2 regions of the Pseudarthrobacter sp. NIBRBAC000502771 genome follow, and region 2 is predicted to be linked to the other one. Evidence: riboswitches for the same ligand, from Rfam matches in the RefSeq annotation. Region 2 holds a riboswitch; the other holds the start of a gene.
What was found. A riboswitch is a leader RNA that binds a small molecule or an ion and turns the genes downstream of it on or off. The one in region 2 is predicted to bind S-adenosylmethionine.
Positions count from the first base shown of each region.

Region 1: linked by a shared signal. The riboswitch ahead of NIBR502771_RS18980 (bifunctional o-acetylhomoserine/o-acetylserine sulfhydrylase) and the one ahead of NIBR502771_RS02385 (cobalamin-independent methionine synthase II family protein) in region 2 are both predicted to bind S-adenosylmethionine.

Region 1 is NZ_CP041187.1:4,067,188-4,071,596, forward strand. Features, by position in the region: gene NIBR502771_RS18975 (homoserine O-acetyltransferase) at 1-121, opposite strand, end outside; SAM riboswitch class IV at 134-249, opposite strand; gene NIBR502771_RS18980 (bifunctional o-acetylhomoserine/o-acetylserine sulfhydrylase) at 352-1,674, opposite strand; SAM riboswitch class IV at 1,718-1,833, opposite strand; gene NIBR502771_RS18985 (VOC family protein) at 1,993-2,631, shown strand; gene NIBR502771_RS18990 (HNH endonuclease signature motif containing protein) at 2,943-4,409, shown strand, end outside.
Region 2 is NZ_CP041187.1:502,169-506,577, reverse strand. Features, by position in the region: gene NIBR502771_RS02390 (uracil-DNA glycosylase) at 1-409, opposite strand, end outside; gene NIBR502771_RS02385 (cobalamin-independent methionine synthase II family protein) at 610-1,818, opposite strand; SAM riboswitch class I at 1,832-1,937, opposite strand; gene NIBR502771_RS02380 (M14 family zinc carboxypeptidase) at 2,166-3,230, shown strand; gene NIBR502771_RS02375 (adenylosuccinate synthase) at 3,466-4,409, shown strand, end outside.

The DNA.
Region 1 (4,409 bases), 910 kb from region 2:
TTTCGTAGGCCAGGGTGACGTCCGGGAGGTAGCCTCCGGCTTCGAGTTCCAGTCCCCCGATGGAGGCGTAACGGACAATTCCGTGTTCAGGGATGGCGGTTCGGGCGACGGTAACCGTCATGGCAAGACCTCTTCTACGCGCTTGCCCGCCGTCGTCTGACCGGCAGGCCAGGTCCTCACCCGGGGCACCCCACCGCGGATGGAGGGTTGCCGGCCAGCAAGCCGGGGCTGTCACTGGCACTCATGACCTGGTTCGAGTGTACGAAACACCCCCCGCTCCAGGCCAAGAGTATGACTGGTTGTGACTTCCCGGCTTGCCGGCCGGCACGTGCTGCGCCCTCGCGGTTGGGGCTAGGCGCCGGTGGCCTTGGCGGCCCGGAAGCCTGCCTCCAGGTCAGCCAGGATGTCGTCGATGTGCTCCAAACCGACGGAAAGCCGGACCAGGCCCGGGTGAACGCCGGCCACAACCTGCTGCTCCGGCGAAAGCTGGCTGTGCGTGGTCGACGCCGGGTGGATGACCAGGGAGCGCACGTCGCCGATGTTGGCCACGTGGGAGTGCAGCTCCAGTGCGTCGACGAAGCGCTTGCCGGCTTCCGCGCCGCCGGCCAGGTTGAAGGCGACCACGGCGCCCGTTCCCTTTGGCCCGTACTTGCGGCCACGCTCGTACCAGGGGCTGGACGGCAGCCCCGCGTAGGCGACGGATTCGACGTCGTCCCTGGCCTCCAGCCAGCGCGCCACCTCCGTGGCGTTCGCAACGTGGCGCTCCACCCGCAGGCTCAGGGTCTCCAGGCCTTGGGAAATCAGGAACGCGTTGAAGGGCGAGACCGCCGAGCCAAGGTCGCGCAGCAACTGCACCCGGGCCTTGAGGATGTAGGAGAGGTTGGCGCCGAGCGCGCCGCCTTCGCCGAGGTCGCGTGCGTAGACCAGGCCGTTATAGGTGGGGTCCGGGGTGTTGAAGCCGGGGTACCTTTCCGGGTCCTTGCCGAAATCGAACCTGCCGGAATCGACGATGACGCCGGCGATGGCCGAGCCATGGCCGCCCAGGTATTTGGTGGCCGAGTGGATGACGATGTCCGCGCCCCACTCCAATGGGCGGATCAGGTATGGGGTGGAAAGGGTGTTGTCCACGATCAGGGGCACGCCGGCCTGGTGGGCCACTTCGGAGATGCCCTCAATATCAAGGACGTCCTGGCGCGGGTTGGACACCACTTCACCGAAGAAGAGCTTGGTATTGGGCTGCACGGCGTCGCGCCACTGGTCCAGGTTGTCAGGATCAGCCACGAAGGTCACCGAGATGCCGAACTTCTTCAACGTGTGGGCGAACAGGTTGTAGGTTCCGCCGTAAAGACTGGGGCTGGCCACTATATGGTCGCCTGCCTCGGCGATGTTCAGCACAGCGAACGTCTCCGCGGCCTGGCCGGAGCTCAGCAGCAATGCCGCCAGGCCGCCTTCAAGGCTTGCGATCCGTTGCTCGACGGCGTCCTGGGTGGGATTGCCAATGCGGGTGTAGATGGGTGCAAGTTCGGCCAGGGCGAAGCGGTTGGCCGCGCTCTCGGCACTGGGAAACACGAAGGACGTGGTCTGGTAGATGGGAAGGGCGCGGGCTCCGGTGGCGCTGTCGGGCTCCTGGCCGGCATGGATCTGGCGGGTTTCGAAGGACCATCCGTTGGACATCTCAGTCTCCTATGACATGGGCCCGGCATGCTGGGAGCACCACGGGCCGCGCTTGCTCTCCGGCCATTGCCGGACAGCCTGGTCCTCACCCGGGGCACCCCACCGCGGATGGAGGGTTGCCGGCCAGCGAGCCGGGGCTTGGCGCTGGCACTCATGACCTGGACCCAGTCTAGGAACTTCAATCCGGCCCGGACAGCATTGTGACGAACATGGTCTTGGCGCAGGCCCTGGGCATTTGGACAGGGACGGCGGCTACCCAAAATGCCAGTAAGGGTACCCTTAGCTGAGAGCCCGATCACAAAGTGCCAAGATGTTCGCATGCGCATGGATCACGTCTCTTACGCCTGTGAACACGATGGCCTCGCGGCCACTACCGAACGTATTGCAACTGCCCTCGGCGTTGAGGCAGTGAAGGGTGGCGTACACCCCCGCTTCGGAACCCGGAATATGATCATCCCCCTGGCGGGCCACAAGTACCTCGAAGTCGTCGAGGTCCTCGACCACCCGGCGTCGGACAAGGCACCGTTCGGGCAGGCAGTGCGTGCCCGCTCCGCTGCCGGTGGCGGCTGGATGGGCTGGTGCGTCGAAGTGGACGACCTCGCCCCCTTCGAGGAACGCCTGGGCCGCGCTGCCGTGAACGGCAACCGCAAGTTCCCGGACGGCCGCGAGCTGGTCTGGAAGCAAATTGGCATCCTGGGCCTCATCGCCGATCCCCAGGTGCCGTACATGCTCAAGTGGGAGGGCGACCCCTCCCTCCACCCGTCCCACGCGTACGAGAGCAACCTCAAGATGAGCTGCCTGACCATCGCCGGTTCCGCCTCGCGCGTCACCGAGTGGCTCGGTGAGCCCGTGGAGAAGCCGCTCGAGGACGTTGCGGTGGAATGGGTGGCCCCGCACGGTACGCCGGGCATCCTCTCGGTCACCTTTGAGACCGCCAACGGAGCCGTCACCATCTGACCCTTCCCATTCGTCCCGGACCACTCCGGGGAGGTCCCCGGGTTGTGCCCGGGCAAACTTCGGCCGCCATTGGGTGGTGACAACGGCGTCACCACCCAATGGCGGCCGAATCCATTTAAGTGGCTGCCGGGTCGCGTCTTTTTCTACGCCACGCGTGCTCTTTTTCGCACCACACATTTGGGCTGCGACAGGAAACCTTCGCTTCGAAAACGTACGACGACGGCGGCCCGCTTCGGTGCGCCGGCTCACCTGCGCAGGCAGCGGCACCGGTTTGATCTGTAATTGTCAGACCCTCGTTGGATGATGTGGGTATGGGAATCGGCGGTGGTCTTGGGGTGGTGTTGGAGGGTGTTCGTGCCTCTATTGCTGCCCTGGATGCGCTGGAGCGGGAGGACGCTTCCCTGGCTTCCGGTTTGGATGTTGGTTTCGGTCTTGGTGCGGGTGTGGGTGCCGGTGTGGATGTGCTGCAGCGGCGGTATGAGATCCGGCTGGAAAGGCTGGAGCTTACGTCCCGTTTGGAGGCGCAGCTCGCAGCAGTGAAGGCGCAGGACGCCGCCGACGCGGTCGGGTTCCAGGAGGCGATGACCCCGCCGGACGCCTCGATCGAGGACCGCACGTACGCGCAGATGTCGGTGGTGGAGGAGATCGCCGGGGTCCTCACCATCGGCTCCGCCGCAGCAGGCGCGTTGGTGGAGCAGTCCCGCCGGGTCTGTTCCCTACCGCCGGTGTTCGAGGCCCTGTCCACCGGAACCATGTCGTGGCAGCACGCCCGCGTCGTCGCGGACGAAACCGAAGGCCTTGACGCTGTCGGGGCTGCCGGGCTGGTGGCGCACTTCTTCGACCCCGCCGCACCCGATCCGGCCCGGGGTGCCGCGCCCGGTGAACTGGTCCCGTCCCGGTTCCGGGCCAAGATCCGGGGCTGGCGGGAACGCCACCACCCCGAATCAATCCAAAAGCGCCATGTAAAAGGTTTGGCAAACCGGCGGATGGAGTACACCCCGGACCGGGACGGCATGGCCTGGATCTCCCTCTACCTTCCCGGCGATACCGCGTGCGCCATCTGGAACCGGACCACCGCCACCGCCCGCGGCCTCCAAGGCCCCAACGAACCCCGCACGCTCACCCAACTCCGCCCCGACATCGCCGCATCACTGCTGCTCGGCGCCGGCAATGCTCTTGGCGGGGAGAGTGGCGCGGGACCCGCAGGAGTCACCGCCATCGGGAAAGTCCCCACGCCGAGGGCCGACGTCCTGGTCACCGTGCCCGTGTTCTCGCTCCTCGGCCTCACCGACGAACCAGCAATGCTGGACGGCTTCGGCCCGATCCCCGCGTCCATGGCCCGCAAACTCCTCGCCGGTGGCGCGGACTCCTTCTACCGGGTCCTCGTCGACCCGCGGGACGGGGCGCCCCTGGAGATCGGCAGGAAGAACTACCGGCTCACGGGGGCCATCAAACGCTGGATCAGGCTGCGCGATGCCCAATGCACGTTCCCCGGCTGCACCAACAAGACCCCCGACAACGAAACCGACCACCTCACCGCGTGGGAACACGGCGGCACCACCAACGTCAGCAACCTGGCCCAGCTCTGCCGTAAGCACCATCGGCTCAAACACCACAGCCAATGGGCCCCCGGCCCGGCCACGAGCAAGGACCCACCGGGCTGGACCTCCCCCACCGGACGCCACCACAAACCCGAAAAACAGGATGCAGAACCAACCCACTGGCCACCGGGGAGCCTGCCGGCGCACGCTGTTCGGGGTGCCGTTGTGGCAGGGGTT
Region 2 (4,409 bases):
AGGCGCGGGGGACCAGGGCGAGGAACTTCAGCAGCGGCTTCAGGCCGGCCTGGATCTGGTCCGGAGTGAACTTGCCGTTGACTTCGCCGGGGACGTGCCAGGGGTGGACGTTCCACGGCATCACGAACTCGGGGCGCAACCCCAGCTTCCACTGGAGCCCCAGCATTCGGGTCGCGGCGTCCTGGTCCCCGGCAGTGATGAACCCGGACGGGTCCGCCTCGCCGATGTTGGAGAACAGGCTGATGATGCGGCATTCCTCAACGTCGTGCATCGGGTCCACATAGGGCACCACGGTTCCGGGCTTGGCCTCCTGCAGGGAATCACACAGTTCATTGACGGCGGCAACGCTGGGTTCGTAGCGGCGGCTCATGAGCTGTTCGTGGAATGTTTCTGGGGCCAGGGCTGTCATGAAGTGCTGGTTCTCCTGCGGGGATTGATATTGCTTCCACCGGTGAAAATGGGCGCGCGGCGGCGCGGATCATCAACGGCGGTTAGTTGGGGTGGGCCGATTCCTGGTCGGCCTCTGCCAGTTTACCAAGCCCGGGGAAACGAAACGCCGGCCGCCCCTTCCGGTGATGGAAGGCACAGCCGGCGCAGCGGTACGACGGACTACCAGAGGCGGCTGGTGGCGCGGCGAGCACCCTCGCCGAGGGCCTCCAGCTTGGCGAAGGCGATCTGTGGGTGCACCCTGCCGCCCAGGCCGCAGTCGGTGGAGGCAATGACATTTTCGCGGCCCACGACGTCGGCAAAGCGGACAATGCGGTCAGCCACCAGGTCGGGGTGTTCCACCACGTTGGTGGCATGCGACACGACGCCCGGGATGATGACCTTGCCCTCGGGGAGCTTGGTGTCCTCCCATACACGCCATTCGTGTTCGTGGCGGACGTTGGCTGCCTCGAAGGAGTATGCGCCCGCGTTGACCTGCAGCACCGAGCCGATGATGTCGGCGAAAGGGATGTCCGTGGTGTGCGGGCCGTGCCAGGAACCCCAGCAGACATGCAGCCGGATCTGTTCCTGGGGCAGGTCCCGGAGGGCCCAGTTGGTGGCCTCGACGCGCAGCTGGATGAACTTCAGGTAGTCCTCCAGGCTGGGCTCGGGATTGATCTGGTCCCAGCTCTCGGCCAGGGACGGATCGTCGAGCTGCACGGTGAGGCCGGCGTCGACGATGGCCTTGTATTCCTCCCGCATGGCATCGGCACAGGCGTAGACAAGTTCCTCATCGGACTTGTAGTACTCGTTTGCCACGCGGGCGCACGAGCCGGGAGAGAGGGATGCCACGAAGCCGTCCGACAACCCGGCGGCGGCGAGGCCGGTCTTCAGGTTCTTGATGTCCGATGCCACCAGGTCCTGGCCCGTGTAGGTCAGGGGTCCGGCGATCTTGGGCTGGGTCACGCTCTTGCGGTGGGACAGGATGCCCGAGGACGGGTCGTTGTAGGCCTCGTTGAACGCCTGCCGGTCGCGCCTGTCGGGGAAGGAGGTCAGGACAATGTTGCCGGGGGAGGAGCGGTGCACCTGGGCATCGGCCCAGCGGTCCACATTGGTTGGCTCCAGGCCGCCCAGCCGTGCGAAGGAGTAGTTCCACCAGGCGCCATAGTCCACGGAGTTGGCCATCGTGTGCCCGTATTCGCCGTCGTTGGGAATGTCGATCCCGAGGTCCTTCTGGCGCCGGACCACGTCCACCACGGAGGTTTCCAGGAGGTCCAGGAATTCAGGGGTGACGCCGTCGGTTTCCTTGGCGGCATTGGCCGCGATGAGTTCCGGGGTGCGGGGCAACGATCCGGCGTGGGTGACGCGGATGTGGTCGGTGTTCAGGGGCATGCTGGAATCTTCCTTTCCATCGGTCCTGGCAGTAGCACCTTCGGTCCGGCAGGAATCCTGCTGGACCGTGGTTGCTGCGGCGTCATCGAGCCAGGTCTCTCGGCCGCTCCGGATGGTTCACTCTCACTAAATCGGGAGACCCACCTTGGGGCAAGTCCGTGCCGCTTTATGTCGCGGCCCGCTGCCCGGCTGCTTCCCTGCCCTTGCCCGGCGGGCAGCAGCATACTTACAGACTTTGTTCAGCTTGTTGACAGGTTTCGTTAAGCTTGGTTGGCTGAGGTCACATGCCACCGCCGCAACGGAGCTGGCCGGTGGCGCCCCGATGCACTCGAAAGAGGTAACGCACTGTGAAGAAATCCCTGGCAAATTTCAGGACCCTCGCCGCCTCCGGAGCCCTGGCGCTGGCCGTCGTCGCAGGTCCCGCCCCGCTGGCACACGCTGTGGGCGAAGGCCCCAATTACGACGGCAACGGCCAGATCACCACCTCCAAGCTCGCCACGTACGAACAGATGGTCTCGTTCCTGAAGGACCAGGACGCCCGCCAGCCGGCAATGGAGCTGGAGGTCATCGGGCAAACGGTCAAGGGGCGCGACATCCACCTGGTCAAGTACATTTCGGACCCCGCCAAGCCCACCATTCTGTACCTGACCCAGCAGCACGGCAACGAGCAGCTCACCACCGAGGGCGCCATGGAGTTCATCAAGCACCTGGGGGCCGGTAAATCCGCTGACATCCTCAAAGGCGTGAACATCCTGGTGGTGCCCATGCTCAATGCGGACGGGGCCATGGGGGACGTGAACTTCTCCCTGGAAAACTACCTTGCCAAGGGGGACCGCAACCTCACCCGCTACAACGCCGAGGGCGTGGACCTGAACCGCGACCATGTGGCCAAGGTCCAGCCGGAGACCCAGGCGCTGCACAACAACGTCATGCGCAAGTACCGGATCGACTACATGATCGACCTGCACCACCAGGGCACCCGGGCCGAGCGTGACGGCAAGCTGGTATCCGGCTCCATCCTATACCCCACCACCCCCAACGCCGACCCCGCCGTCGTCGAAAAATCAAAGCAGCTTGGCGCCGTGGTCTTCAACAACGTCGACTCCACCGGCTGGGGACACCTGGGCAAGTACCAGGGCGGCAGCGCCGAAACCATCAGCCGAAACGGCATCTCCGTGGAGTACGGCATCGCCACCCTGCTCTTCGAGATGCGCGGCATGTCGGACCACTACCTGGACGGCTATGCTCTCGGGCAGCGCAGCAACGGCTACCTGATCAAGCAGACTGTCACCACGCTGACCTCCACGGCCGCAGCCATCGCGGACGGGTCCATTGCCGACGCCGACACCTCCTTCTGGAACACACTCGCCGAACAGACGTCCCGCCCCGCCGGGGAGGCTGAGGACGAATAGGCGGCACCGCCCGCCGCGGCCTTTTGGCAGAAACGGCCGCGGCGGGCCACAACAGTGGACGAAGTGCCCTATCGGCTAAACTTGGGTGGTAAGAGCCCCGGAACTCTTGCTTCGCTGCGCCGTGCTGCGGCTGTGCGAAGGCCGGTCTGTTCGGGGCATTCTCATGAACGGCGCTGCATCGGCCTGCCACCTGGTGGCCGGGCCCGGGCAGCCCGAACGAATGGGGGAGGATCCCATGCCAGCAATTGTGATCGTAGGAGCCCAGTGGGGCGACGAAGGAAAAGGCAAGGCCACCGACCTGCTGGGCGGCCGTGTTGACTACGTCGTCAAGCCCAACGGCGGCAACAACGCCGGGCACACCGTCGTCGTAGGCGGTGAAAAGTACGAACTCAAGCTTCTGCCGGCCGGCATTCTCAGCCCCAACGCCGTTCCCATCATCGGCAACGGCTGCGTGGTGAACCTGGAGGCCCTCTTCCAGGAAATCGACGGACTCCAGGCGCGTGGCGCCGACACCTCAAAGCTGCGGGTCTCCGCCAACGCCCACCTGGTGGCGCCGTACCACCAGGTGCTGGACAAGGTAACCGAACGCTTCCTGGGCAGCCGGGCCATTGGCACCACCGGCCGCGGCATCGGCCCTGCCTACATGGACAAGGTTGCCCGGCTGGGCATCCGCGTCCAGGATGTCTTTGACGAATCGATCCTCCGCCAGAAGGTGGAAGGCTCGCTGCGGCAGAAGAACGAACTCCTGGTCAAGGTCTACAACCGCCGCGGTGTGGTGGTGGACGAGATCGTGGAGTACTTCCTGTCCTTCGCCGAGCGGCTCCGCCCGCTGGTCATCGACAGCACCCTGGTCCTGAACTCCGCGCTGGATGAGGGCAAGGTAGTCCTGATGGAGGGCGGCCAGGCAACCTTCCTGGACGTGGACCACGGCACCTACCCGTTCGTGACCTCCTCCAACCCCACCGCCGGCGGCGCCTCCGTGGGCTCCGGCATCGGCCCTACCCGGATCTCCCGCTCCATCGGCATCATCAAGGCCTACACCACCCGCGTTGGTGCCGGCCCATTCCCCACGGAACTCTTCGATGAGATGGGCATGTACCTGCAGAAGACCGGCGGCGAATTCGGCGTCAACACCGGACGCCCGCGCCGCTGCGGCTGGTACGACGCCGTCCTGGCGCG